DNA from 3 places in the Neobacillus sp. BP17 genome. Region 2 is predicted to be linked to each of the others. Evidence: predicted binding sites of a transcription regulator. Region 2 holds the regulator's gene; each other region holds the start of a gene.

Region 1 (10,127 bases), 2.2 Mb from region 2:
ATTTAGCGAATTTTTTATTTTTTCTAAAAAATTATGCAGAAATAATGACAATTGGTTTAAAAGTCGCTACACTTTAGTATATATAATAAATGTCACATAATGTTCGTATTTATACCATTGGATTCTTTATTCAAAAATAATGATAAGGGGTTTTAGGAATGACAAAATGGAAAGACGGAATAGCAAAAATTACGGTGCCGACTCCTTTTGCGGTTGGGGATGTCAATGTTTATTTGATTAAAGGCGAGCGCTTAACACTTGTTGACGCGGGAGTGAAAACGGAAGAGTCCTGGATGTCGTTTAAGGAGCAATTAGAGGATTTAGGCTTAAGTCCTGCTGATATCGAGCAGGTGATTCTAACGCATCATCACCCTGATCATGTTGGTATGCTTGATTACTTTCCAGACACCTTAGAAGTATATGGTCATCAACTGAATGAACGATGGATTCATCCCACTGAAGCTTTTTTTCAAGAGCAAGAAGAATTTTTTCGTGTGTATTTTCTAGAATTCGGTCTGCCTGAAGAATACTTTCCTTTGCTTTCAAATTTAAGAAAAACATTGAAATATTCTTGCAACCGCTCATTGACTGGCCATCTTGTTGAGGGAATGAGACCTCCTGGGCTTAATGAATGGCAGGTCATTGAAACACCGGGGCATGCCCAAAGCCATATTGCCCTCTACCGGGAAAAGGATGGAATTTTAATTGGCGGAGATTTAATTTTAGCACATATCTCACCCAACCCATTGCTAGAGCCGCCAGCCCCTGGGGAAACAGAAAGACCGAAGCCACAGCTGCAGCATAATGACTCAATGAAGAAGCTGCTTTCGTATCCCATTCAATGTGTCTACACAGGGCATGGGGAGGAAGTTTATAAGTTAGCAGAGTTGGTTGATAAACGATTGGTGCGGCAGCACGAGCGGGCCATGACGGTTCATAGCTGGTTAAAAGAAGAAGAGATGACCGTATTTGAAATCTGTAAACGCTTGTTTCCGTCGGTTTACCAGCGCGAACTGATGCTGACCATTTCCGAAACCGTCGCACAACTTGACTATTTATCATCTATTGGGGAGATTAGTAGTAAGGGGACGAATCCTGTTCTTTTTCAGGCTAAAATTTAGTTGGAATCAACTCAGATGAGGTGTAGAAATGGTTAGGGAACAATTAAAAGGTAAAAATATCGTGATTACTGGTGCATCAGGAGGTATCGGAGCAGAAATCGCTAAACTTTGTGCTTCTAGCGGGGCCAATCTTGTGCTATTAGCACGAAGTATTAGTAAGCTCGAGCAATTGCGAATGGACCTCCAGCAAAAGCATCCCGTTAAAGTTGCTGTTTATCAGTTGGATGTGTCGGACACAGCTGAGGTAAAGAAGGTTTTTCAACGGATTTTCGATACAATTGGGGATATTGATATCCTTGTTAATAATGCCGGCTTTGGAGTCTTCCGTGAAGCCCATTTGGCGACATTGGATGAAATTAAAGGCATGTTTGATGTCAATGTGGTTGGGCTGATGGCCTGCACAAGCATGGTGCTGCCGAAAATGCGTGAAAGGCGTTTTGGCCATATTATTAATATTGCCTCTCAAGCTGGGAAAATTGCCACACCTAAATCAAGTGTCTACTCGGCCTCAAAGCATGCGGTTCTTGGTTACACCAACTCATTGCGGATGGAATTAGCAGATGTTAATGTACTTGTAACCTCTGTGAATCCTGGTCCAATCGCTACCAATTTTTTTAATATTGCCGACGAAAAAGGCACCTATGTTAAAAATGTGCAGAGATTTATGCTTAAGCCCGAGTATGTCGCCGAGAAGGTCGTTGACAGTATGCTGACGAAAACAAGGGAGATTAATTTGCCGCGTTGGATGAATATGGGGAGCGTTGTGTACGTACTCTTCCCCCGACTGTTTGAACGGATTGGCAGACGGGCTTTTAATCAGAAATAAACAATGAAGCAGAAAGCCTCTCATCAGGGGCTTTTTTTGTTTTGATGGCATAATTAGCCTGTTAAAAATTCATACACTGTATCATTGATGACCTCGTATAAGTCTGCAGTTGGTTCGTCCTCTTTTAATTGGATAATTCGCTTTGTGAGCATCTCCAAATCCTTTTCACCAATAGGCATGGAGTCCGCTTCGTAATATTGTTTAAAACAATTTTTAATCATCTTCCCGACTAGTTTTTTATCCATAAACATGCACCTCACTCACATTATACTATTTTTTATCCAGTTTCCATAAATGAATAAATGCCAAAAAATTTCCATTGAATACGAACGCATATTCGCTTATGATAGTGAATATAATAAAAAGGAACGAATGTTCGATATTTAAGTTGTGAGGGATCAGTCATGGTGGATTACAGCGTACTGCCACAAAATAAAATTTTATGTGTGGACATGAAGAGTTTTTATGCCAGTTGTTCGGCTGTCATGCACGGCCTTGACCCAATGGAATGTTATTTAGCCGTTGTCGGTCAAAAAGAGCGGCAGGGAAGCATTGTCCTGGCTGCTTCACCGCGAATGAAAAAAGAATTTGGCATCAAAACGGGTTCGCGAATGTTTGAGATTCCCAATGACCCGAGGATTCAAATTGTGGAACCGAAAATGGCAACCTATTTGCGAATTGCGACAGAAATTTCGCGTGTATTTAATCGCTATGTTCCAAAAGAAGCAATTCATGTCTATAGCGTCGATGAAAGCTTTATTAAAGTGGATGGTGCGATGCAGTTGTGGGGGGATGCCCACACGATCGCCCGAAAAATAAAGAATGATATTGAACGGGAGTTTCAATTGCCATGTGCCGTTGGAATTGGCCCGAACATGCTACTGTCGAAGCTATGTCTCGACCTTGATGCCAAGAAAAAGGGAGTGGCCGAGTGGACATATGAAGATGTCCAAACCAAGCTTTGGAAGCTGTCTCCGCTTAGAGAAATGTGGGGGATCGGCAGGCGCGTGGAAAAAACATTAAATGGGATGGGCATTTTTACTGTCGGTCAGCTCGCTCGCTATGATTTAGAAACGTTGGAAAAGAAATTTGGCATCATGGGAAACCAGCTTTATTATCATGCCTGGGGTGTTGATCTCTCTGAATTGGGTGCACCGCTTATTCAAGGGCAGATTAGCTTTGGAAAAAGTCAAATTCTGTTAAGGGACTATAAAGAGGAAGCGGAAATTAAGACGGTCATTTTAGAAATGTGTGAGGAGGTAGCAAGGAGGGCACGGACGCATCGAAAGGCAGGGAGAACGATTAGTCTCGGAGTCGGCTATAGCCAGGATGAATTTGGCGGCGGTTTTCATCGCTCGAGAACGATCGGACAGCCAACAAATGTGACGATGGAGCTTTACCGTGTTTGCCTTGAATTATTTCATGAGCATTATACCGGAAAGACGGTACGGCAAATTTCGATTGCCATCAGCAATATTGTTGAAGACATCGAGCTTCAGCTTGACCTTTTCGACATGGGTGCTTATAAGCGGCGTGAGCTTGGCTATGTGGTAGATACGGTGCGCAGACGCTTTGGCTCAGGTGCTTTGTTGCGCGCTGTTTCTTATACGGCAGCCGGAACGGCTAAACACCGGGCCACACTTGTCGGCGGACATAAAAGATAGGAAAGAAGGAGAGGCGTATGATTCGTGACCGCGGAAGAATCAAATGGACGTCGATGATGCTTCCTGAGCATGTGAAATTACTCAGGGATTGGGTGAAGGAGGATCGGTATGAACAGAAACGAGAGATGGATGAACAGCAGATGGAACTCATGAACGAGATTTTATCTGAAGCGATTGAGTATAATCAGTACGTAACAATTACCCATTACCGAAATCGGAACTATGAAATCGTGATTGGCAAAATCCATTACTGGGATGAACTAACTCAAAGGCTTCATGTATTGGACCGCTTTGAAGAGGTGCACCGGATTCCGATGGATGCCATTGCTGACATTCGGATGACGGAGACTTAACTATGAGCAAAGTTGAGTCAACCTCACGTAACATGTGGTACAATCACCATATGCTAAACAGAGGGGGTAATCAACGTGGAAATCAATATAACGGCAGCGGCAGCTGAAAAAATAAATCAAAGAGTTCATGGTCGAGAAGGCTACTTAAAGCTAAAATATGATACCGACGGCTGTGGTTGTGCGGTTAATGGGGTAGTGGCATTGTGGTTTGTCCCGAATCTAGATTCAGATGATATTGCGATTGAAACAAATGATCGAACGGTGTATGTGGAAAAATCAAAAATAGTTTTTTTTGATGAGCAAATGAAAATTGATTTTTCTAATGCGGCCAATTGCTTTCAACTAAAGAGTCCACAGCAGATCCTTAATGGTCATATGAGCTTACTAATCAAAGAAAAAACAGACTGATCCATTTTGGACAGTCTGTTTTTAGCTTGGTAAGGGATGATCAACATACTTTTGTAAAAATTCATCAATTACCCGTTCATAATCAGCCCGGTTTTCGTTAAAGGACTGAGCGTGGCGGCCATTAGCTGCTAAATAGAGCATTTTAGGCCCTTTTTTATGTTCGAACAAATCCTTTGACATGGTCGGAAGAATAAAATCATCCTTTTGGCTGTGAATAAACAAAATCGGATGTTTGATATTTTCGATGACCGAAATCGGTGATACATTTCGAATCGAATATTTATCCCGCAGACGTAAAAGTGCATCACCAAGCGGCAATAAAAGGCTAGGGATGAGCTTAAAATCCTTTTTAATGAGATAGGCAAGCTGCTCCTTAAAATCCGAAAATGGACAATCAGCAATATAAAAATCAGCACCGTCCTCAAGAAGCCCAGCATAGAGAAGCATGGTAGCGGCCCCCATCGATTCGCCATGAATTCCCAGTTCCAGCTGAGAGCCTTTTTCTTTTTTGAGCCAATCGACAACAGTTTTTAAATCAAATTTTTCATAATGACCAAAGCTAGTGGTTTTGCCCCCGGATTCCCCGTGGCGGCGATGGTCATAAATTAATGTATTAAACCCCCGCGCTAAAAACAGATTAGCGTATTTAATCGAATTAACTTTTGTTTCGGTTACACCATGAGAGATAATGATATAACGATTGGTCTGATGCGGTTCAACGAGCAGAGCTTTAATCATATAACCAAAAGGGGAAGGGATATCTATTTCCCGCTTCGGCAAGGATTCAAATTCCTCAGGATTATATCTGCCAGCCTCTTTTTCACGTCTTAAAATTAAATCCTCATCCTTCTTTTTCATATACATAAGGCGGTTTGTAAAATACAAACCGAGAGATAACCAGAATAACAACAAGGCAATCAAGGTTCGGAATGTCTTCTTCACCAATGGCACCTCCTGTGTTTTTTAATATAAGGTATGAAAAAAGTAATCTCCAAGCGCCCATAAATTAACAGTTTTAATTTTAGCATAAAAAAAGCCGCTGGCACTAACGAGCGGCTTCCTGAGTTGACCAAAATAATTTATTGCTCAGCGTTTTGTCTTTTGGTAGGGTGGATTGCTTTTTCGACTTCTTCAGCAGCCATCACTCGCTGTCCTCCACCAGCAGTCTCCGCATAGTTTTTTCCTTTTTGACTGGAACCCTTATCGCGTTTTTGGCTCAAAATAATCAGTCTCCCTTCAAGCTAGTCTCAATTAATAAGATGCATTAGTAGTAGAATGATTATTCACTGAAAGTTAATTTAGACAGTTTGCGCATGCAGGCGATAGTATCCGCTTTCAATTTGCCGGGAGAGATGAGGGCGAATGACTTCAATCGCATCAATCAATTTATTCAAATCAACCCCTGTATCAATTCCCATCCGTTCAAGCATATAAACCACGTCCTCTGTTGCTACATTTCCAGAGGCACCAGGTGCAAATGGACAACCGCCAAGCCCGCCGGCAGAGGTATCGAATCGGTCAATTCCTGCCTGGAGAGAGGCATAAATGTTCGCAAGGGCAAGCTTTCGTGTATCATGATAATGGGCAGTTAAAAGTGTATGAGGAAAAAGACTGTTCAATTGGGAAAACAAAGCAAAGCACTCATCAGGAGTTGCCATCCCGATGGTATCGGCGACGCTTAATTCATCGACACCTGCATCAACAAATTCTTGGCAAAGCTTTATCGTATCACTTTCATTGATTTTTCCCTCATAAGGACAATAAAAGGAGGTAGAAATGCAGGCCCGGACAAAATAATTCTTCTCCTTTAATTCAGAAATGATCGGTACAAGTTCTGTCATACTGTCCTTTGTTGTTTTATTAATATTTTTAAGATTAAAGCTATTGCTGACGCCCACAAATACAGCAACAGCTTGACAATTGGTAGAGTATACCCTGTCAATCCCTCTACGGTTCGGTGCTAGAACAATATCTCTGGAATCAGCATCAAGGCAGTCGGCTGCTATTTCAGCGGCATCGTTCATTTGAGGCACCCATTTCGGTGATACAAACGACGTGAGTTCCATTTCCTGAAGACCAGCAGTTCTTAATCCATTGATAAATTGTTTTTTTATATCAGTGGGTACAAATAACTTTTCATTTTGCAGCCCGTCACGAGGACCTACCTCGATGATCGTGACCTTTTTAGGTAAATTTAGCATTCATTTTCCACCTCCGATAATCATACTTTCATTGTAGTGGTGTTAATTTCAAAAAAGCAAGAATAATAGAAATTTTGACAAAATAAAAGGACTTTTTCGTATTTTACTAGAAATAATAAAGGAAAAAAGGATGGATGAAGGAGGGAAAACTGGATGAAGAAAATTTGTACATCCTTCCAGGAGGCAGTTGCCGATATTCATGATGGGGCTACCCTGATGGTTGGTGGATTTGGGTTGTGCGGAATACCGGAAAATCTGATTCTGGCCTTAGCAGAAAAAGGCGTGAAGGATTTAACGGTCATTTCAAATAACTGTGGGATTGATGAGTGGGGGTTAGGGTTGCTCCTAAATAATAAACAAATCAAAAAGATGATTGGATCCTATGTAGGTGAAAATAAAGAGTTTGAGAGACAGGTTTTAACTGGTGAACTAGAGGTAGAATTAACGCCTCAAGGCACACTCGCTGAAAAAATCAGGGCAGGCGGGGCTGGGATTCCAGCATTTTATACACCTGCTGGAGTAGGAACTCCGGTTGCAGAGGGGAAAGAAACGAAGATTTTTAACGGAAGAGAATACCTGCTAGAAGAGGCACTAACGGCCGATTTTAGTCTTGTGAGGGCTTGGAAGGGTGACAAAATGGGAAATCTTGTTTACCACAAAACGGCACGGAATTTTAACCCGATGATTGCGGCGGCTGGGAAAGTAACGATTGCAGAAGTGGAAGCGCTTTATGAAATTGGTGAATTAGATGCTAATTTTATTCATACTCCAAGCATCTATGTGCAAACAATCATTGAAGGAACACAGGAAAAACGAATCGAGAGATTGACAGTGAGCAAATAGTTTTGGGGAAGGGAGAGAGTACAATGGCGGATGAAAAAGTCTCTGTCAGAGAGAGAATTGCAATCAGGGCAGAGAAGGAAATTGAAAATGGTTTTTATGTAAACCTAGGCATTGGTATGCCAACCCTGGTTGCCAATTATATGTCAGCTAATAAACAAGTGGTCTTGCAGTCTGAAAATGGTCTTCTTGGCATCGGGCCATATCCAGGTGCGGACGAGGTGGATCCTGATTTAATCAATGCTGGTAAAGAGACAGTTACGGCGATAAGTGGTGCCGCCTATTTCGATAGTGCCGAATCGTTTGCGATGATACGTGGCGGCCATGTCAATTTGGCGATCCTTGGTGGAATGGAAGTATCCGAAACGGGTGATTTAGCGAATTGGATGATCCCAGGAAAAATGATTAAGGGCATGGGCGGGGCGATGGATCTTGTCCATGGAGCTCAAAAAATAATTGTAATCATGGAGCATGTTAATAAAAAAGGTGAATCAAAAATATTGAAAGAGTGCACGCTTCCTCTTACAGGTAAAGGGGTAGTCAATCGGATTATCACCGAGCGCGCAGTCATGGATGTGACGGACGCTGGTCTTAAGTTGGTGGAAGTAGCAAAAGGGTTTACAATTGAGGAAGTCGTCAATTCTACAGAAGCCGCACTATCAGTGGACGAAAATGTGAAAATTGAATCTTATTGAGATAGCCACTCTGTTGATTGGAGCGAAGCCGCCTGGAGTGGGAATCAACAGACTAATTAAAAGAGCCAATAATATAGAATAGCAGGCTGCAAGAAAATAAAGCCTGCTTTTTCCTGTGGGCATTTTTGATGACATGATATAATATAAATGAATTTTGACAACGGAGGCGTTTTGATGAAAAAGCAAAACAGACAAAAAAATCAATCGAAACCCAAAAAGGATGATTCAGCGGTCACGCTTGGCGATATGATCAATCCAAATTTATTTAAACAATTAAAAGATCAACAGGAACAGCTGAAAGCAGCAGAAGAAAAAAGAAAAGAAGAAGAAGAGCAAAGAAAACGGGAAGAAAGAAGATTAAAAGAAAAAAACAAATCATTTGAAGAACTATTAAATGAAAGCGGCATGAATTGGAAAGAGTTTAAATAAAGATGATAAAAAGGAGAGCGGATAAACGCTCTCCTTTAACGATGTTCTTTATAGATACTTACTTTCGTTAATTCTTTAATGAGAGAAACTTCTTCAGCAGAAAGTGCTTGACTTCTAACTGCTTTCGCATTATTTCTAATTTGCTCTGGACTGCTAGCCCCGGCAATAACAGAAGCAACAACAGGATTAGCGAGATTATACTGAAGGGCGATCTCTGTAAAGGAGCGTGAGTCCGCTAGTCTTTCCTTTAGGATTGGCAAAACTTCATTCAGCTCGGTTAAGCTATAGTCTTGATACCCCTTATCGGTTGCTTTCTCCAGCATTTTATCACTTAAAAGGCCTTTGGCAAGCGGGCCGCGGCTTACAACGCTTACACCAAACTCTTGCAGTAATGGAAGTGCTTCTTCTTCAGGACGGCGGTCTAGGATACTATATTGCATCATCACGGAAACGAGACTCGACTTTTTCACATATTCCCTAATGACATTGGGGCGGATCGATGAAATCCCGTAATAACGGATAAAGCCTTCTGCTTTTAATTCTTCGAATGCTTCGATCGTTTCCTCAATAGGATCATCAATTGTACCGCCATGCAGCTGATAGAGATCGATATAGTCCGTGCCTAGTCGTTTAAGACTTTGTTTGACTTCTTCCTTTATATATGACTTCGATGGATCCCATGACCATCCTTTCTTATCCTGATTCCAGCGGTTTCCAACCTTGGTGGCAATAATCACATTTTCACGTACATCCTTTAATGCAGCTCCGACAATTCTTTCGTTTTCACCAAAATCATATAAATCAGCCGTATCATAATAATTAATACCTTCCTCAAGTGCGGTCTCAATAATATTTCGTGCCGTTTTCTCTTCGGTACCAATTGACATACAGCCAAGCCCTAATTCTGTTACATACAAATCTGAATTTCCAAGTTTTCTCTTTTTCAAAAAATCACCTGTCCTTTTTTTACAATTTTAATAAAGAAAAGGACAGACTACAATCGAAAGGCATTATTTTTGATTGACCTTTTCAACCCATTCGGAAACGGTGTGATGATCTTTGTTATATTCTTTTAGTTTCTGAACTATTTCCCACCCCTTTCCAACAAGAATGATTCCCTTTTCGTGAACGTACACCTTCATCTCATACCCTCCAATTAAAGTATGGTAAAATGTATGAGCAGATAATAGGAATAGAACAGGAGTGACCCATATGAACAATCTTGAAGAAAAAACGCTCCAGAGCGAAGAGATTTACTCTGGAAAAATAATCAGTGTTCACTTACAGGATGTCGAACTTCCGAACGGGAAACAATCCAAGCGGGAGATTGTTAAACATCCCGGTGCTGTCGCTATTTTAGCGCTGACTGATGACAAAAAAGTCCTTATGGTGGAGCAATACAGAAAAGCACTGGAACGGACCATTGTCGAAATTCCTGCTGGAAAGTTGGAAAAGGGCGAAGAACCAGCCCTTTGTGCGCGCCGTGAACTGGAAGAAGAGACAGGTTATGAGTGTAAGAGTTTAGAGTGGCTCACCTCTTTTTACACCTCCCCAGGATTCGCCGATGAAATCGTACATGTCTATGTAGCA
Region 2 (10,127 bases):
GAATGGCTTCTTCTGTTTTTGCATCTACTGCAGATAAGGAATCGTCGAGGACCAATACTTCTGGATTCATCAAAATAGCCCGGGCAATCGAAATCCTCTGTTTTTGCCCGCCAGATAATGACACCCCCCTCTCCCCAACAACCGTATGATACCCTTCCGCAAATTGAAGGATATCATCATGGATATTCGCTAACTTTGCGGCATTCTCTATTTCCTCTATCGTGGAGTTAGGATTTGTAAAGGCGATGTTTTCACCGACTGTAGCCGAAAACAAAAAGTGATCTTGCGGTACATAACCAATCGCCTCACGTAATTTTTCAAGTTTGTAGGCCTGAAGTTTCTTTCCACCAAAAGTAATTTCCCCTTGATAACTATCAAACTCACGAATGAGCAGCTTTAATAGTGTTGTTTTCCCGGCTCCCGTTTTACCCACTATACCGAGTGTTTCCCCGGCATGTAGAGAAAAGTTAATATCCTTTAAAACTGGTTCCGTTTCATTTGGGTAGGTAAACTTCTCAAGGTCGAATTTTATTTTTCCTGCCGGCACTACGTTTAAAGCATCCTCCTGATCGGTAATATCTACTTTTTCCTGAAGGAGCAAGGTGACACGGTCATAGGAAGCCCTGCCTCGCTCAACAATATTAAACAACCAGCCAAATGCAAGCATCGGCCAAATAAGTAACCCCAAATATGTAGTAAACGAAAGTAATTGTCCAATCGTTAGTTCCCCATTAAGGACATATCTAGAACCAAATACAATCGATAAAAAGAAAGAAATCCCCACAATAATTGATATCGTTGGATCAAACAGTGAATCAATTTTAGCAACACTAATATTTTTTTGGACAACATCTTCTGATTTCTTCCGAAAATCCTCGATATCTTCGTTTTCCTGACCAAACGTCTTAATCACTTTAATCCCAGTAATACTTTCCTGTGTTTTATCATTTAAGGACGAGAAAGCTTCTTGTGCCTGATAAAAGGTTCGATGAAGCATTGTTCCAAACCAACTCGTAAGGATGACCATAAAAGGCATAGGAATCAAACAAATTAAGGTAAGTTTCCAGCTGATTGTAAATGCCATCGCACAGATCACAAAGCCACCAGTTGACAGCGAATCAACCAACGTTAACACGCCAACACCAGCTGTTTGCTGAATTGCTTGCAGATCATTTGTAGCATGGGCCATCAAATCGCCAATACGACGCTTTTGGTAGAATGATGGAGACATATTTGTAAAATGCTGATACAGTCGATTCCGAAGCAGTCTACTGAGCTTTACAGATGACCCAAAAATCATCACTCTCCAATAATAGCGGAGAACATACATTGCCAGGCCTACTGCAACAAGAGCCCCTATCCACTGAAGGAGGATTCCCTTTGTCATAGTCCCATCCTTAATTTCGTCAGCGATGATTCCAATGACCTTTGGCGGCACTAACTGAAGGACAGCTACAAGCATTAAGATTAATATCCCTGAAATATACGCTTTTTTCTCTTTTTTAAAATACCATGCTAAGTCTAAAAATACTTTCATCCAACCGCCCCCAAAACACAAAAAAATAAATTGTTGTCAGGTAAAATAATCCATTTACTGGAGTTCCATTTTACCAAATATTATCAAGATAAGAAAGATTAAGAATACTTATTGAGGACGAAAAAACATAAGGATCTTCCTTTATGAAAATAAAAACCACCTGTCGGAATTTAATAAATTCAGAAAGGTGGTTAATTATTGTCTGATCGGATCGTGTTCGCTTGTCCGTTTATTTAGATTGTTGCTTGTTCATGGCAGCCATCATTTGGTTGATCTTCTTTTGTGATGGTTTTTGTCCCATTTGCATCATCATCATTTTCAGCATTTGTTCATTGATAGGCGGATTTTTCTTTAAGTAGCTCATCATATATTTACGAGCAATGAAAAATCCTAGTGCTACACCAGCTGCTAGTGCCAGTATACCAACTAGAACGTAATACATATTCAACTTCCTCCTTCGTGTTGTCTACCATACAGTGTACTAAATAAAACACGATTAGACAATATCTGCAATCAGATAAATTTTCTTTCTTTTATCGGTTTTAACCAGCCATATCTTTGATGTTCAAGGTCAAGCGCTAAAAAAGAAGACTCGCATTTTCTTAATACTTCAAAAAAGGCAGTCTCGGCTTCATAGCTTCCTTGTGCATCAATAGTAATTAAGTCTTGGAATACCTCTAACTTTGCCGTACTTAGTTTTCCGCTTAATTCCATCGAATATGCACCATTTTCAGCTTTAAAACCCTTGATTTTTCCAAGTTGCTTTAGAATAAGCTGATGAATCTTTAGCGCCTCGACTTTTCTGGTTATATAGGAAATTTGTTTTTGGGTTATAAATTTAAATTCACCGTTTGCTTTATGATTCTCTTGAAAAAGTTGAAAAAACAATCGCTCTCTTCCGAAGTAATGGGTCGCAAATTCATCTTCTATTAAATATAGTTGATATTTTCTCACCACTGTTCTCTCCTTCGTTGGTTACCCTTTTTACTATTATAAAAAAAGACAAGCGAAACTTTTGTCTTACGGCGCCAAAAACTTCCACTATTTTTGTCGATTGCAAGAATTGCAAGCTATTTTTTATATTTCGGTAGATTTTATGAATTTTCCTGCAGCAAAATCTTTTTGCATATTTTTGCAAATATTTTCTGCCCGAACAAAAAAAGAGAACGGATAAATCCGCTCTCCTTAAAATTACGATTTTATTTTTGTAAAAGTGCCTTCACACGTGCCACAACATTATCTACGGTAAATCCGAATTCTTCCATAATCTTTTCTCCTGGTGCAGAAGCTCCAAAATGATCAATTGCTAATACATCGCCTTCGTCACCAGTATATTTGTGCCAGCCAAACGATGAGCCAACTTCAATTCCAAGACGTTTTTTCACACCTCTTGGTAAGACTGAGTCTTTGTATTCTTGGGATTGTTGCTCGAAGCGATCCCATGAAGGCATACTTACGACTGAAGCATGAACCCCTTCTCCAGCAAGTGCTTTTTGAGCTTCCACTGCAAGACTTACTTCAGATCCAGTTGCTAAAAGCAATGCATCTGGAGTTTCTCTTTCAGAAGGAGATACCACATAGGCGCCCTTAGAAACACCCTCATAAGCATTGGTATCAGTATTTTTTAATGTAGGTAAATCCTGACGAGTTAACACAAGTGCAGTTGGTTTGTCTGTTGACTCAACAGCAAGCTTCCATGCTGCCGCTGTTTCGTTTCCATCTGCTGGGCGAATGACTGAAATTCCTGACATTGCACGTAATGCCGCCAATTGTTCTACCGGTTCGTGCGTTGGTCCATCTTCCCCAACAGCAATACTATCATGCGTAAATACATAGGTAACAGGCAATCCCATTAACGCAGCTAGTCGAATCGCTGGACGTAAGTAATCAGAGAAAACAAAGAATGTTCCGCCAAAAACTTTTACTCCGCCATGAAGAGCGATCCCGTTCATTGCAGCACCCATTCCAAATTCACGAACACCAAACCAGATATTGCGGCCTTCATAAGATCCTGGCATAAAGTCTTTCGTACCTTTGATCATCGTTTTATTAGAGCCTGCAAGATCTGCTGAGCCCCCAATAAAAATAGGTAGATTTTTAGCAATGCCATTAATTACTTCACCTGATGAGGCACGGCTTGCAAGGCTTTTCCCTTCACTATAAACAGGGATATCCTTGTCCCAATCCTCTGGAAGTTCATTATTTAAAGCTTGCTCAAGCTGAGCTGCTAATTCAGGGTATTCATTTTTATATTGAGCGAAAAGGTCATTCCACTCTTTTTCCTTTTTCTCACCATTTTCAACGATAAGCTTTTGGAAGTTATCATAGACTTCTTGTGGCACATGGAAATCTTCTTCAAAAGTCCATTTATAGGATTCTTTAGTAAGTTTTAATTCATCAGCACCAAGTGGTGAACCATGAACACCTGATGTACCCGCACGATTTGGAGAACCATAACCGATTACTGTTCTTACTTCAATCATTGTTGGTCGTTCTAAATCATTTCTTGATTCTTCAAGCGCTTTTGCGATTTCTTCTAGATTGTTTCCGTCCTCCACACGAAGATATTGCCAGCCGTAGGATAGGAAGCGATCTTTGACACTTTCTGAAAAAGACTTATTTAAATCACCATCTAGAGAGATATCATTTGAATCATAAAGGACCACTAATCTTCCTAGTTTCAAGTGCCCCGCGAGTGAAGCTGCCTCTGCAGAAACACCTTCCATCAAATCTCCATCTCCACAAATACTGTATGTAAAATGGTTCACAAGTTCATATTTATCTTTATTATAAACACTTGCAACATGGCGTTCTGCCATTGCCATTCCCACTGCCATTGCAATCCCTTGTCCAAGTGGACCAGTTGTTGCTTCTACACCTTCAGTGTGGCCGTATTCAGGGTGACCAGGTGTTTTTGAGCCCCATTGACGGAATTGTTTTAAGTCATCCATGCTTAAATTGAAACCAGACAAGTGAAGCATGCTGTATAACAACGCTGACCCATGTCCAGCAGATAAAACAAAACGATCACGGTTAAACCAACGTGGATTCTTCGGATTTTGGTTCATGAAACGAGTCCATAAAGTATACGCCATTGGCGCTGCACCCATTGGCATCCCTGGGTGTCCAGAGTTTGCTTTCTCGATTGCATCAATCGAAAGAGTTCGGATCGAGGTAACTGATAAATCATCAATAGTATTAAACATGAATTACATCCTTTCCTAATGACTAGGTACTAAGTACATTTCAATTTTATATTGATACTGTGGTTTATTCAACAAATAGCATAATAATAAAGAACAAAATCCGCTTTATTTTTAGTTTGACACAGAATATGCCGCACTATGTAAAAAAGGGATACAAAAATTGTATCCCTGAATTTTTAGTGAAGTGTATTTTTTTTCCTAGCTTTGATTTTTTCTGGTGTGACATCATTTCCCTTAGGATCAATAAACTTAGTGTTGGTAAGGGTATCTAGCATATTAGAACGAAATGTCGCCAAATATTCGCTTCTTAATTTTGATTGTTCTTTGGCTTCTGTTTCAGTCAATCCCGTTGCTTTTGCTTTTCTTGCCAACTCGTTAATTCTAGCCATTTTTTCTTTGGATAGCATGGAGTAAACCTTCCTTTCTACCTGTTTACATGACACCTGATTTTACTAAAAAAAAAACCTAATGACAAGGCAAAAGGTTTACTCTTCTTGTGATTCGATATATTCTTGGTATCTTCTATGTACGGTTGCCTTTGAGATGTTATAACCAAAACCTCTCAAAGTGGCAGCAATTTCAGCAAAAATTAATCCATTCTTTCTTAGCCGGACAATTTCTTCTACCGGTACTTCAATTTTTTCACGTCCGGAACCTTCACCAAGATTTTTTAAGTTTTTTTCAGGTTTATAACCATTCTGTACAGCTCGCTTCATGCCGCGCTTAATTTTTGCATTATGAAGTTTACGTTGATATTCTTCCACCATGCCAACAATTTTTAAAACCATGGAATCTGATTCTGACAGCTGTAATTCTCCACTTTGAGAGATACTGTAAAGTTTAATATTTTCTTTTAAAATGCAGTGCAAAATCGCTATTTTAGCGTTACCTCTACCAAGTCGGGTTTCGTCCTGGATTAAGACCGCATGAACTTGATCATCTTTAAAACGCTCTAATAACTGAAAGATCCCTTCCCGGTCGAATTCGTAGCCACTTGCCTTTTCTTTAATTACACTATCAATTTCAAATTGATAGGAATGAGCAAGTTGTGTTAATTCCTCTTCTTGGCGCTTTAATGATGTTTCTTGTGTTTCTTTGTTGGTGCTGACACGACAGTATATGATTGCTTTCATTGTTATTCCTTTCTATTCACTCACAGCACTAGCTAATTCTTGTGTTGTTAAACCCTTTTCGTTACTCACTGGAATAATAATTTCTTCACCAGGAAAAATTAGGTCTTCATCAATTTCATTATGCTTTTTTATCCAAGAAACAAATTCCTGGTTTGATAATGAATGTTGTTCGGAATATTGGTCAGAGATTTCCCAAAGTGAATCCCCTTCTGAAATCGTAATCTTTAAATACTTATCTTGATCATTTGAATGATGTTGAAAAGATAATATGAAGGAAAGTGAACAGCTTAAAATAATTAGAATAATAGCATAGGAGTATTTGTTCCATAATTTTTTCATATAAAAAACACCTCTACTAAGAATATATGTTCGTTTTATTAATATGATTATAAACCGAACGTTTGTTTGTTGTCAACTATTTTTCGAACTTATGTTTGTATAAAAAACACGAACATGGTATAATAAAGACAACAAAAACCAGACGAGGTGGATTTTATCATGGCTAAAATATCAAAGCGGCAGCAGGATATATTAGACTTCATTAAAAGTGAGGTTAAGTGTAAAGGATATCCCCCTTCCGTAAGAGAAATTGGAGAAGCAGTTGGACTTGCATCCAGCTCCACTGTTCACGGTCATTTAGCAAGGCTGGAAAGCAAAGGACTGATTAGACGGGATCCAACCAAACCAAGAGCAATTGAAATATTAGAGGCAGATGCTGCAGCACATATACCAAGAAATGCAGTTGTAAATGTTCCCGTGGTAGGTAAAGTAACTGCAGGATTACCAATTACAGCTATTGAAAATGTCGAAGAGTTTTTCCCGCTCCCAGAAAGTCTTGCACCTGCAGATGAACAGGTTTTCATGCTAGAAATCATGGGTGAGAGTATGATAGAAGCTGGGATACTAGATGGGGACTACGTCATTGTGAAACAGCAGCCAACCGCGAATAACGGTGATATCGTTGTAGCAATGACCGAGGAAGATGAAGCCACCTGTAAGAGATTTTTTAAAGAAAAAGATTACATACGCCTGCAGCCGGAAAATTCTACAATGGACCCTATTATTCTAAGGAATGTTTCAATTCTAGGAAAAGTTATCGGCGTTTATCGGCATATTCATTAATAAGGAGCTTGCACAACTGTGCATGCTTTTTTTATGTCGCATTATTGGGAAAATTTTTCATTTTTATCATATCATGTATATTATATAGTGAAAATTCAGTATTTTTACTCATGTCCATGTTGGAAATGTTTGATATAATTGAACTACACCAAGATTTACCTTAGGTCCAAAAAATTAGGCTTAAGGAGGTTGAGAAACAGTGTTAACCGACATTATTTTCTCTATTGTAATTGGTGGAACTGTTGGCATTGTTGGACATGTTCGTAAGAACGGAAAAATTATCATGCCAAGGAAAACAAAAAGATTCATTTATCTCGGCTTTTTAGAAGAGTTGCTCCTAGGTGCTTTTGCTGCGCTTCTCCTCGTTCTATATACAGCTCCAAATTCAACGGTGGAAAATATCCTTTTTTCAATCATCGCAGGAATTGGTGGTGATGCCATTCTTTCTAAAATTAAGCTACTTAATCAGAGTGAAAAGAATAATGAATAAATCGAGAGAAACGCCATGATACTATTCGTATTATGGCGTTTCTCTTACCAATGAAGACTGTTTATTTGATTATTTTGCTATCCGTGCCTGTATTTCAGATAATTTCACCTTAAAAAACGCTTTGTAAACTTCTGTATCCGCTTCCTTAAATACGGAATGGCTCACATAATCTCCTTTTAACGTTCTACGTTCCTCATCAAATAGAAAACATTCCTGACCTTTGGCTCCTGACTCTAGCAAACTTAATATAAGGTCCGGTTTCTTATACGTCTTTTCACGAAGTATTTCTTGGGTTTGAGCATTACAAATTTGCAGTTTATACAATTAGAGCACCTCCCAAATGTTTTCAAGTTAATCATATAATATATATGAGTAGCAGAAGGAAGATAATTGTGAATTTTTCAAGAAATAAAGGAAAATTATAGATATTATTGAGGATTGACGACCTAATTTAGACGTTATAAGTAATTTAGGTCGTCAATCGGGGGCTATTGGCGACTGTAGTTTGCAAATCAACTTGATAAATCACAACAAAAAAACCCTGTCACTACAAGTGACAGGGTTTACTGATATTAATACATGCTCATATATTGATCGCGTTCCCATTGGTGAACGACTGTTCTAAACATATCCCACTCGATTTCTTTTGCCTCAACAAAGTGTTCCATAATGTGCTCGCCTAGACCAGCCACGATTACTTCATCAGCTTTTAATTGATCTAATGCTTGAGCTAATGTAGCAGGAAGATCGATGATGCCTTCTTCGATTCTTTCTTCTTTGCTCATTACATAGATGTTTCTATCAACTGGTGCTGGCGGAGTTAATTGGTTTTTAATTCCGTCTAAACCGGCTTTTAGAAGAACAGCCATTGCAAGGTATGGATTTGCAGATGGATCAACACTTCTTACTTCCACACGAGTACTTAATCCACGTGAAGCAGGGATACGAATTAATGGTGAACGGTTTCTAGCAGACCAAGCTACATAGCATGGTGCTTCATAGCCAGGAACAAGACGCTTATAAGAGTTTACTGTTGGGTTGGTAACCGCAGTAAAGGCTGGAGCGTGCTTTAGAATTCCGGCGATAAATTGACGAGCTGTATCGCTCATTTCTAAGTCGCCGCTTGGCTGATAGAATGCATTTTCTCCATTTTTAAATAATGAAAGGTTCATGTGCATTCCAGATCCATTAACTCCGTATAAAGGTTTTGGCATGAATGTTGCGTGCAAGCCATGTTTACGAGCGATGGTTTTAACAACTAATTTAAACGTTTGGATTTGGTCACATGCAGTTAATGCATCAGCATATTTAAAATCAATTTCGTGCTGACCTGGTGCTACTTCGTGGTGAGAAGCTTCAATTTCAAAGCCCATTTCTTCTAATTCAAGAACGATATCACGACGGCAGTTTTCACCTAAATCTGTTGGTGCTAAATCAAAATAACCGCCTTGGTCATTTAACTCTAAACTTGGCTCGCCTTTTTCATCTAATTTAAATAAGAAGAATTCCGGCTCAGGTCCTAAGTTAAAGTTAGTAAAACCTAACTCTTCCATTTCTTTTAATACTCTTCTTAAGTTATTTCGAGGATCCCCTTCAAATGGTTTTCCTTCTGGAGTATAAATATCACAAATTAAGCGTGCAACTTTCCCCTTTTCTGCTGTCCATGGGAATACCACCCATGTATTAAGGTCAGGATAAAGCAGCATATCAGACTCTTCAATTCGTACAAAACCTTCAATTGATGATCCGTCAAACATCATTTTGTTATCAAGTGCTTTTTCTAATTGAGAAATTGGAATTTCCACGTTTTTAATAGTTCCAAGGATGTCTGTAAATTGTAAACGAATAAATTTTACGTTTTCCTCAACAGCTAATCTTTTAATATCTTCTCTTGAATACTTTGCCATTTTCTTACCCCCTATTTTTTGAAAAGATGCTGCCAATTTAATGGAAGAATCTTGACATATCTCCTTGACGTAATGATGATCGGTTGTTTCGGCCAGAATGCATCATTTCATTGCGTAGTAGTTTTCTAAGTTGGTCATCCGTTAATTCGCGTTTAGCCTTCTCTGCTTGTTGTTCGATTATGTTAGATTGTTGTTGCTCTTTTACTAGGAATAATTGTTTAATACCAGCCATGTTCACACCTTGATCAATCAAATCCTTAATTTCTAGAAGCCTATCAATATCATTTAAGCAATATAGACGTCTATTCCCTTCGGTTCGAGCTGGAGAAATCAATTGGTGTTCTTCGTAGTAGCGAATTTGCCTGGCTGTAAGTTCCGTTAACTGCATGACCGTTCCAATTGGGAACAGCGGCATGGAACGGCGAATTTCCTTTCCACTCACCTAATTACTCCTCCCTTCGGGTTTGTTTATAATGCTATTATATTTCGTGTTAGAAAAGTTGTCAATGATATGTTAGACTTTCTCACATGAAATTTTCTTAAAGAATCGTACAAACCAATAAATGCACTAAATAAGGTCTATTAATCCTTTTTCAGTTAAATGATCAATCGCGAGGCAAACAGCCATTTTTACGTGGGCATATGTTAAACCACCTTGTACATAGGCAACATATGGCGGTCTAATCGGCCCGTCTGCGGTGAGTTCAATACTTGCTCCCTGGATAAAGGTAC
Region 3 (10,127 bases), 490 kb from region 2:
AAAATCGTAAATAGACCGAACAATATCCATTAAGGCAGCATCGCTGCGGTCATTAGTGAATGAATCCACCAGGTTAAAAAAGGCTGCATTATCTTTTTGGCCATATTCTTCCTCAAATAACTCGTCCATCACTTCATCCCGGATTAATTGCGCCTCTGTTTCATCAGCAATTCGAAACCCTGGATCTACGTCGATTAGGTAATAATATTTTCGGATGACTTCCATACAAAAGGAGTGAAGAGTTGAAATGGATGCTTTGTTTAATAAACTAAGCTGCTTTCTTAAATGGCGAGAACTTGGGTCCGCATCAATAGCTTTTTCTAGCGCCTCCCCTATTCGATGCCGCATTTCAGCTGCCGATGCATTCGTAAAGGTCACTACTAATAATTCATCCACATCAATCGGATCTTCCTTTGAAAGAATTTTTTGAATGATTCTTTCCACGAGGACTGCCGTCTTTCCCGAACCAGCCGCTGCCGCGACGAGTATGTCTCTATCTTTTGCCATTATTGCCTTCCATTGGTCATCAGTCCATGTTGCATTTTCTGGCTTGGGGGGAATAACAACCTTACTCATATTCTCGAACCTCCTTCCTAATCAATTCTAGTACATCTTCCTTCGAGTGCGGTGTGAGAACCCGGAATTGATTAGTCTCAATAGCCTCGTCAAATTGACAAACTGATTTAAAAGAACAAAATGTACAAGGTGTTTTATCCTTTAATTTATATGGTGCTAGATCAATCTGACCATCGATAATAGCGTTACCTGTTTTTAGATATAATTTACGGACATAAGTTTTCAGGTCATCAAACTCTGATAGACTGGCAACTTTTGATTTTTTCGATAAATTTCCATCTTTTTTGATGCCAGCTGCAATAATTTCTGAATCACCCGATTCGAGTGTTTTGTCCATAAGCCGAATTACGTTTTGATCACTTACCATTAATCCGTTCATTTTAAACTTTTTCATCATTTCCTTTTCGATTTCATCAATCGTCAACATTTTGGTTGTATTAATAAAAGGATTATGAACATGGAAATAGAGAACACCTGCAGGACTGGCTTTCATTTCTACCAATTCATTCGAATGGGTCATGACAATATCAAGGTAGGTTAACATTTGCAGTGCAAGCCCATAATACACTTCGCTAAAATTGACGTCCTTTTCACTTGACTTGTAGTCGATAACTCGTAGAAAGACACTGTCATCTGCAGCTTTTGCCTGATCGACTCGATCAATTCTACCAGCTAACTCCATTCTTTTCCCATTTTTCAGTGAGAATGATAATGGCGGCAGTTTTCCGTTTGGTCCAAATCCTAATTCCAAACCAATAGGTGAAAAACCACTCACTTTAGCATGCTCACTTAAAACAACAGAGGCACGGGTAATAATTTGCTCCAATTTCCTTTTTATATAATGATGTCTCTCTGAACTTAATAATATTTCATTTTGCAGTTTAGGGGCTAAAGTCATGACTGCTTCCTTCGAGAGCTCTTCACATTGTTTCCTTGAAAGCTCTGCCCAAGAAAGGTTTTGTTCATTGACAATATCCGCAATCTGTTTTAAGGCTGCATGAAACAACTCCCCGATATCAGGAGCCTCTAACCGATATACTTGGCGGTCGCGGAGCTTTAAACCGTGCTGAGCGAAATGAGAAAAAGCACAAGAGTTATATAGTTCCATTCTGGAAACACTCGCTTGAATGGCTTCGCCATATAATTCATCTGCGGTCTCTGTTGAAAGTTTTACGACTGGGTTCGAATAAAACAGGCTTGAAAACACTTTTTGGGCCTTGTCCTTCCCTGAACTCTCGAGATAGTAGTTATAAACATCCCACCAAACATCAGAAATAGGATATCCTCGTTTTTTCCATTGCAGTTGGGAATTGAGATAAGACAACGTAGTTGTAAAATTTGAAATAAAACCTAGTTGAGTCCGTTCCGAAACTTGTGATGGATCTGAAACGTAGAAAAGCTCATTTGCATTTGGAAACATATCTTTTAATCTCTTAATATACGAGGAAGGAATTAACGCTTTTCCTTCATCATTCGCAAGTGGAAAACACACAAAAAGAGCTTCAGATGGTGCGGTAAAAGCTTTATAGGCTAGATAGTTTTCATCGAGCAACCTTGTCCTGCTGCTCGGTGCAATATTGACCCCAGCTGCCAAAAGCATTTCCCTGTCTTCATCTGAAAGAATCCCTTCATCCGAAATTTTCGCCGGCAGTATTCCTTCAGTGACACCCACCACAAAGACAATTTTTATTTCATTGAGCCTTGATTTTTCTAAATCCCCAACCAAAACCTGGTCCAGTGCAGGTGGAATAAGTGAAAAATGTAAGGATTCAAAACCTGACTCTAACACCGCCGCGAATGACTTTAATGAGACTGGCTCATCCCCAAGTATTTCAACATATTCATCGAGCAGATCAATGACAGCATTCCAGACTTGTTCGTGCTCACGCATTTTTACAAGATTACCCTTTTCCTCGGCATCTGCCTTCCACTTTTCAAGCTTTGCGGGGACATCCAATTCCTCTAGTAATAAATAGATGGCTTCGCAGAGTTTTCTTCCTGAATCCGCTTTTTTCAATCGTCTTGATAGACGTAATAACGGCGCTGTTATCATCAGTTTTAATTCATTTAACTCTTGTTCCATTTCTTTTTCTGCATCGGTTTGAGAGTTAACCTCTAATTCCAGCCCTCTAATTCGTCGATAGCTCCAACGATCTTTTTTCGTCCATTTACTTCCGTTTATTCCGTAAGCCAGACAATAATTTTCTAGCTTGTCCATTCTCTCGCGCATTTTTGCGGTATTTTCCTGGATAGGGAATAATAATTCTGTCTTAATCACTCTAAATACCGGTTCATAGCGCCAATAAGAATTAATCACTTCAAGACTTGATCGGATTAATTCAATTAAAGGATGGTTCAGCATCGTCCTTTTTTGATCAATAAAATAGGGAATCTGATGATCGTTGAAAACTGGTTCAACAATCTCATGATAGTCCCCCCCATTTCTGATTAACAATGCGATATCCCGGTACCTGAAACCCTTTGTTCTAACAAAATCACGAATCTCTCTGGCAATCCCTTCGATCTCGGCTCTTCTATTTACTGCTTGGCAAATATTAATTTGGGACGTATCCAAATATGGTACAACAGGCCGCGTATCAAATTTTTCTTCCAGATGACGCAATGATGGCTTAGTCCACTTTTTTTGCTCTTTTAAAAAGACTGGCTGCTCCATCTCGATCCCGTTTGCTTTAGCTAAATCATAAATGGAAAAACAAGTTCCACCGGATAAGCGGAATAAGTCTAGTTCATCAGGAGCTGAACCAACGGATAATTGATCGGTGGTTAGTGCGATTGATACGGTTTTACAATGCTTCATTAATTCCAACATTACACCATATTCCTGAGGTGAAAAACTATCAAAACCATCGATATATATTTCTGCATCCTTTAAATAGGTTGAATGGGACACTTTCTCCGCTAAGAGTGTAAAGTAATCCTCTGAATCAATATATTTACCAAAAATTTCATCCTCGAACTTTTTATAAATAATTTCTAAATCTTTGATTTTATCATTTAAGGCATTGGCGGCCGTTGCATCACCATTTGATTGAAATGCGTTATGAATTAACTCCTCTGGCCTTATACAATATCTTTTAAATTCAGTTATCATTTGCTCAAGCTGTTTGATAAATCCAGTTTTATCGGCAGCACGCTGAAAAAGTCCTAGCTGTTCCTTTTGCTCTTCAATAATTTTGCGAATGAGCATACTCATGCCTACACTGCTTAAATGAATTCGGCTAATCCCGCCTGTTTCTTGCAAAATCCGCCACGCTAGTCGTGAAAAACTATATACTTGAGCGCGGATCATTCCGCCGATAGCAGGGTCTGTTGCCAAGCGATATTCAGATAAAAAAGTCATCTGTTCAGGAACAATATAAATGATCGGTGTACCTTCTGGCTTTTCTTGTAGCCGCTCTTTTATTTCTTCTATGAACATAGCAGTCTTGCCGCTTCCTGAACGCCCGATTACCATTCTTAATGACATGTAAAAACCTCGCTTTCCACAACCACTCTTAAACTTTTATATCTCCCATTCTATCACAAAATAAGCACAAACGTTTGGAATACCCATATACAGATTCAAGCCATAAATGGTAAATTCTACGGTTTTATAACAGGAAGTTGATCTCCGCTCCAGGTGCGAGCGGTTCGCGGGCGTGCCGGGGAGCCTCCTCGGCGCTTAAGCGCCTGCGGGGTCTCCCCTGCCCCGTACTCCCGCAGGAGTCTCGCACCTTCCGCTCCAATCAACTTGTGCAAATATCAATAATGCTTAACATGCCAAGACAAAAAAAACACGATTGTTCATCGTGTATAGTGCCTTCATCTCTTTATTTAAAAATGGACGTCCATTTCATTTAATGGCCAGTAGCGTAAATCGACTTTTCCTACTACTTGACTAGCGTTTATAAAACCAAATTGTCGGCTGTCCCAACTTCCTAAACGATTATCACCAAGAACAAATAATTTTCCGTCAGGGACTGTATTTTCACCGGTAATTTCTTTTAAGCTGAAATCACCAGTAATCCTTATTCCAGGAGATTTTTGTTTATACACATTTAAAAACGGTTCATCATACTTATGCCCATTAATATACAATAGGTCATTTCGGTATTCAATCTTGTCACCTGGCAGGCCAATAATTCGTTTGACAAAATCCTCTTTTTCATTGGCATGAAAAACAATCACATCGAATCGATTCAATTCCCCCACTTGATAACCCAGTTTATTAACTACCAGCTTGTTCCCATCCTGAAGCGTTGGCATCATTGATTCGCCTTCTACTACATAATTTGAAAAGAAAAATGTACGAATAAAAGCAAAAATAATGATTCCAATCGCAAAAGCCTTAGCCCATTCCATGCCTTCCTTTTTCCATTCAATCTTCATTAACGCTCCTCCGTCTCTCCTGTTTATAGTTTCTATCTATTTCACCATTATGGTCAGTTTCCATGCTCTTATTCATTCTGCCCTCAATTCTTTTACCAACAAACCAAAGAATGAATATAATAAGCAATACTACAACAGTCCGAAGCGGCTTCGTCAGCAATGACTGGATATCATAGCCTACAAAACTAATTGTGAATATCATCACCATCTTCCCGATACACACAGCTAGCATGTATTGAGAAAGACGAATTTTAGAAAGACCTGCAACTATATTCACTACAGCTGAGGGGGTAAATGGAAAACATAGCATTAAAAAGAGGGGGCCGAATCCATGACGATCCAGCCAATCCATTAATTTACGAACCTGAGGGTGCTTGGACAAGAAAGATAATAACTTTTGCTGCCCAAACTTTCTGATAAGTAAAAATACGAGCATAGCCCCCATACAAGCACCGAGCCATGAGTATAAAAATCCTAACCAAAGTCCAAAAGCACTGGCATTAGCCATTACAAATATAAACAATGGGAGAAACGGCAAAAATGCCTCAATGACAATAAGCATTATGCCAGGTATGGGGCCAAGGGCTCGGTATTCCCGAATTAAATTCATTATATGTTCAAGCGTAAACCATGCTCTTAATGATTCAATATCCATCCTATTTCTCCTCATTTTTTTACGAATTAGCAGTGTAAATATTACTTTGTGATAAATTGATGAAGTGCCTCTTTATTTTTTTCAACATTGATATCTAATACGGCTCCTTCTCCAGCTATACGCGCATCTGAATAGCTATTTTCAACAGGAATTCGTAACGTATCAATATTTCCACGATCATTTGAAAAGAAATCCTTCGCCATAAATGTTATGTCTGAAGTTTTCATATTTGTATTCACATAAGGAGTCACTACACCAATCAGTTTAGGGAGCTTTGGAATTGTTTGCAGTCCCATCAATTGATCCCCGATTGCCTTAACCGCCTTTTGTTGACGTTCTACCCTTCCAAAATCCCCGATAGCATCATGACGGTAGCGGACATAACCAAGCATTTCCTCTCCATTTAATTTTTGCAGACCTGGCTCTAAAGTTACATCAATATTTTTTGACATTTTTTTCTCTACATCGATTTCTACCCCATTTGGGAATGCTTCATCAATAAGTTGCACAAAGCCTTGAAAATCGACAATGACATAATATTGAAGGTCAATATCAAAATTGTGCTTAATTGTTTGCCTCATTAATTCTGGTCCACCGCGTGCGAATGCTGAATTAACTTTGTGTTTACCATGCCCTGGAATTTCGAGGTAACTGTCCCTCATAATTGAGGTTAATTTAAAGGTTCCTTTGTCTTCATTATAATGAACAATCATGATAGTATCTGCGCGAGACTTTTCTTTTCCTCTTGCATCACTGCCAAGCAAAAGGATATTCGTTCCCCCATACTGATCTTTTTGCCCTTCGAAGGTATAGACAACATTTGATGCGTTTTTATCAATTTTTTTTAATGATTGGTTAACGCCCTGCTTGTACTGAAAATAAGCATAGCCTGCAACTGCCCCAATTAAAAGTAAGAATATCAGTAACACTGATGGCCATCGTTTCTTTCTCTTCACTTGATGTTTATCAGATCTCATTTGATTATCACCTATTCATCCATGTTTTTTATGCTCCTATTTATAAGACTGTTTTTTCTTTTTAGGGGTTTCTTCATTTAATTCATTTTCCCCCATCAGATATCCTTCTATTAATAAAAACTTTCTCATATAACAACTGCAATTTTCAATAAATAAAACTCGACCAAATGACGAGTTTTGTTTATGTATAGTCCTATTGCTTTTAATGTTCCTTTTTTGTAAAATAAAAAGGAACATTTGTTCTCATAAAAGTGAAAGGTGTGGCTGAAAATGACCAGAATCCCCGAAGATGATCGAGACATAATGGAGAAGGCAATGTATTTGCCAATGGTTCTAATTATCTTAAACCGGGATTTATCCGTTGTCGAAAAGAGCCCTTTTAAACTCAAACAACCCTATTTAGATTTGATTGAGGAAACGATGAAGGAAATTCAGAAGGAATTGGCGGAAGTTAAACAATATATGAAAAAAAATAAACTTCAAGTAATTGAAAAAAAACGGGACGATGCTTTTACTTTATACAGGTTTATTTATAAAGGCTACGAAGAAAACCATAATTACTTTAACCCAAGGATACGTAATAAGGTCCAAGAAATAATGGAGGCCTACTTATTAAAAAAACATCTGTCCCGTTAATTGTATAGAAATAACCAACCTTATTCGGGACCCTTCGAATGGGCATCGTACTCTAGGGAGCTTTCCAGAGCATTTATTAACTGGGGTCCATTTGCTTTATTAGAGAACTTTCTCCCATTACTTTCTATTCTTTGCATGAGCTTTGTTTTTAATAATGACGTTCTTAACATCTGTCCTTCTATTGTACTTACCGGAACTGGAAATATATGTGATTGCTTGTTACGGAAAATGATCATTGTCTTTTGTGCGGCTACGCGGCGATAACATTCCACATGTTCAAATGCTATCCAAATACACTCAGGTTTTAACGGCGAAACTGTAGGGAAAAAATAGATGTGGTAAGTTGGTTCAATGATAATTGAAAGTTTTCGGAAATAACCAATTAGCTGCCGTGTACCTCTTTTCCTGCTTTCGTAATCGACACCATAATAATTGCAACTTTTTTTAATCAGATCCAAGGGCTTAAGGGGTAACAAGAATTCATCTTCTACTTCAACTACACGTGAATAAATTTTACTTCCATAAACCACCGGTTCTACAAACATCGTACGTGAATTGATTTCATAATCTTCGATCTCGGTTTGCTTCAATTCATTCAACTCCCTTTTCATTTTATCCATCATTATCTTAACACTCCTTGTTTTTTATTCCCTTACTTTTCTGAACTGTTCCTAAATTATTCACAAAATTTAGGAGAAATAAATATTTATCTGAAAATTTTAAAATTAATGATATTCTTCAAAAAAAACCATATAATTTTAAAAAGCATCAGAGGTGATTTTCATGAATGAAAAATCATACACGGAATTAATGAAACTTGGTGCCATGAAACGCAATCGCTTGAAAGAGAATTTTGTCCAGGATTTATACATCGACATGCTGTTGTCCGAAATTCAGCTAACAGTCGAAAAAGAAAAATTACTGCAAAAAATCGACGCGGCCATTGATTCCCGAGACAAAAAATCTTTTCTCCTGTTATCCATGCAACTAAAGGAAATTTACAAAAAGTTTGGAACGTAAAAAACTTTAACTGCCGTCAGGACTGACGGCTTTTTTCGTTTCATCAAATGCTTGTCTAATGAAGGAACATAATATTTAAAAATATTTCCACTTCCTTTGAGTAATTTTATGTAACAAAAAAGGCTGTAGACATATATTGATGTCTCAGCCCTTTTTATGTTGGCACCTATTTATTCCTTTGGTTCACTTCATACTCTTCAAGCATCGATATCCGATCAAGCATGGAAGGATGAGTATACCTGAAGATTTTTACTAATAACGGCGGATTTACTTGACTTAAACCAGAACGAGTTAATTCCTGAAAAGAAGTAATCGCAGCCTCTGAATTTTTAGTCATTTCAATCGCATATTTATCGGCGCGTGTTTCCTGATAACGAGAAGTAAAATTAGTAAATGGACTGGCAGCAAACAGAAGCATCGAAAGGATCATAAAAAATAATGGAAGTGAACGAATATCTCTTACATCCGAGATTTTCAATTCGCTGCCCCATCGTTTGGTTGCCCAATTCATAATCCTATAGGTCAAATACAAACCGAGCAGTGATATCAACAGGTACCCAGCTATTCCAAAATAAATATGTTTTTCTACATAATGGCACATTTCATGAGCCATTATGAATAAGATTTGATTATCCGATAGTTTATTTAAGGTAGTATCCCATAGGACAATCCGGGCATTAGAACCGATCCCCGTGACATAGGCATTTAAAGCATTGGTTTCTTCTGACTTATTCACTTCAAATACATGGGTAGCTGGAATTTGAGCCCTTTCGGCCAGTGTCAAGATTTTTGTTTCCAATGCTTTATCTTTTAAAGGATAAAAGTCATTATATAACGGGTCAATCACAACTGGCTGGAGAAACATCATAAATAATGTAAATGGAATAGATAAAAGCCACCCATACAGCCACCAGCGTTTTTGACTTTTCTTCATCAACCAGTATAATACCGGGACAATGATCAGCCAGGTCCCATAATTAAGCCAAAAATCTATTACCTCATCTTTCATCCAGGAAGCAAACGACTGGGTCGAAATATTATAGGTTTTTGATAAATTAAAACTAATATAGCTTAATGGAAATGTCGCCAAATAAGCGAAAACAGATAACCAAATCAAATAAATAGCTGTTTGCAGCAGTTTATACTTAGTGGAGTTTTCAGCCCAATTCTTGATTGCTTTAGATAAACCGAATAATAATATTAAGAAGTAAATGAGCCATTCTAAGGGAGTAGATAAGAAAAATAATAAATTTCTTATTTTGGAGTACTCCTCACTCAACATAAGTTCCCTGCCATTCAAAAAGGTGGACGGGTCCGCCCTCGACCCTTCATATTCAAATGGAAGGCTCGAATCAGCAAAATAGAATAAATACCAATAAATAATCAATCCATATAGAATGTAGCCCACGACCGCATAGACTCCCATTTTTCTCGCCACGATTTATCCCCCTTTTTGTACAAACTCTCTATACTTAGTTTAGTTAAAAAAGGACAAATTAGAACAATTAAAATGCAAGTGCCTCGGCACTGGAGCCTAGATAATAAAAAAGCCGGTTTTAAATACCGACTTACATAAGATATGAATATATGGATAGAACAGCGATAGATCCAATGACTACTACGATGACATTAGCCCCTAATATTGCCGCAATAAAAGCAGCTACGGCCCCTATTACCCCATACCAGATATCTTCCTTCTGAATAAAAATAATCGCTGGGAAAATTAAAGCCCCTAGTGTAGCATAAGGAACATTTTTTAGAACTCCTTGAATAAAAGGAGGCAGTTCTTTCCCTTTAAATAAAACAAAAGGTATCATACGCGGTATATATGTAACCAAACCCATCCCAAGAATCATCCAAACGATTTCAGCTTT

The links. The regulator LexA, encoded in region 2, represses DNA repair genes until DNA is damaged. The targets are predictions, from matches to a motif close to CGAACATATGTTCG.
Region 1: AC4QJR_RS20080 (Y-family DNA polymerase) is a predicted target of LexA. The motif match lies at 2,274-2,287, and genes of this name have one in related genera.
Region 3: AC4QJR_RS06975 (YhjD family protein) is a predicted target of LexA. The motif match lies at 6,828-6,841, and genes of this name have one in related genera.

The regions. Positions count from the first base shown of each region.
Region 1 covers NZ_CM184198.1:4,108,792-4,118,918, reverse strand. The annotation lists gene AC4QJR_RS20095 (MBL fold metallo-hydrolase) at 159-1,121, shown strand; gene AC4QJR_RS20090 (SDR family NAD(P)-dependent oxidoreductase) at 1,150-1,947, shown strand; gene AC4QJR_RS20085 (YqzH family protein) at 2,001-2,192, opposite strand; gene AC4QJR_RS20080 (Y-family DNA polymerase) at 2,352-3,611, shown strand; gene AC4QJR_RS20075 (YolD-like family protein) at 3,629-3,964, shown strand; gene AC4QJR_RS20070 (iron-sulfur cluster biosynthesis family protein) at 4,040-4,372, shown strand; gene AC4QJR_RS20065 (alpha/beta hydrolase) at 4,394-5,314, opposite strand; gene AC4QJR_RS20060 (hypothetical protein) at 5,452-5,592, opposite strand; gene AC4QJR_RS20055 (hydroxymethylglutaryl-CoA lyase) at 5,671-6,573, opposite strand; gene AC4QJR_RS20050 (CoA transferase subunit A) at 6,727-7,416, shown strand; gene AC4QJR_RS20045 (3-oxoacid CoA-transferase subunit B) at 7,440-8,108, shown strand; gene AC4QJR_RS20040 (YqkE family protein) at 8,283-8,537, shown strand; gene AC4QJR_RS20035 (aldo/keto reductase) at 8,573-9,484, opposite strand; gene mciZ (Z-ring formation inhibitor MciZ) at 9,548-9,679, opposite strand; gene AC4QJR_RS20025 (NUDIX hydrolase) at 9,750-10,127, shown strand, end outside.
Region 2 covers NZ_CM184198.1:1,950,511-1,960,637, reverse strand. The annotation lists gene AC4QJR_RS09450 (ABC transporter transmembrane domain-containing protein) at 1-1,537, opposite strand, end outside; gene AC4QJR_RS09445 (YneF family protein) at 1,767-1,979, opposite strand; gene sirA (sporulation inhibitor of replication protein SirA) at 2,051-2,491, opposite strand; gene tkt (transketolase) at 2,737-4,743, opposite strand; gene AC4QJR_RS09430 (DUF896 domain-containing protein) at 4,920-5,150, opposite strand; gene AC4QJR_RS09425 (YneB family resolvase-like protein) at 5,229-5,876, opposite strand; gene yneA (cell division suppressor protein YneA) at 5,889-6,215, opposite strand; gene lexA (transcriptional repressor LexA) at 6,375-6,998, shown strand; gene AC4QJR_RS09410 (DUF4257 domain-containing protein) at 7,198-7,488, shown strand; gene AC4QJR_RS09405 (hypothetical protein) at 7,558-7,812, opposite strand; gene glnA (type I glutamate--ammonia ligase) at 8,061-9,395, opposite strand; gene AC4QJR_RS09395 (MerR family transcriptional regulator) at 9,433-9,810, opposite strand; gene AC4QJR_RS09390 (methionine gamma-lyase family protein) at 9,964-10,127, opposite strand, start outside.
Region 3 covers NZ_CM184198.1:1,458,419-1,468,545, reverse strand. The annotation lists gene addA (helicase-exonuclease AddAB subunit AddA) at 1-576, opposite strand, end outside; gene addB (helicase-exonuclease AddAB subunit AddB) at 569-4,063, opposite strand; gene lepB (signal peptidase I) at 4,411-4,965, opposite strand; gene AC4QJR_RS06985 (TVP38/TMEM64 family protein) at 4,955-5,620, opposite strand; gene AC4QJR_RS06980 (LCP family protein) at 5,662-6,597, opposite strand; gene AC4QJR_RS06975 (YhjD family protein) at 6,868-7,233, shown strand; gene AC4QJR_RS06970 (competence protein ComK) at 7,254-7,856, opposite strand; gene AC4QJR_RS06965 (IDEAL domain-containing protein) at 8,017-8,253, shown strand; gene AC4QJR_RS06960 (M48 family metallopeptidase) at 8,420-9,691, opposite strand; gene AC4QJR_RS06955 (AzlD domain-containing protein) at 9,822-10,127, opposite strand, start outside; gene AC4QJR_RS06950 (AzlC family ABC transporter permease) at 10,120-10,127, opposite strand, start outside.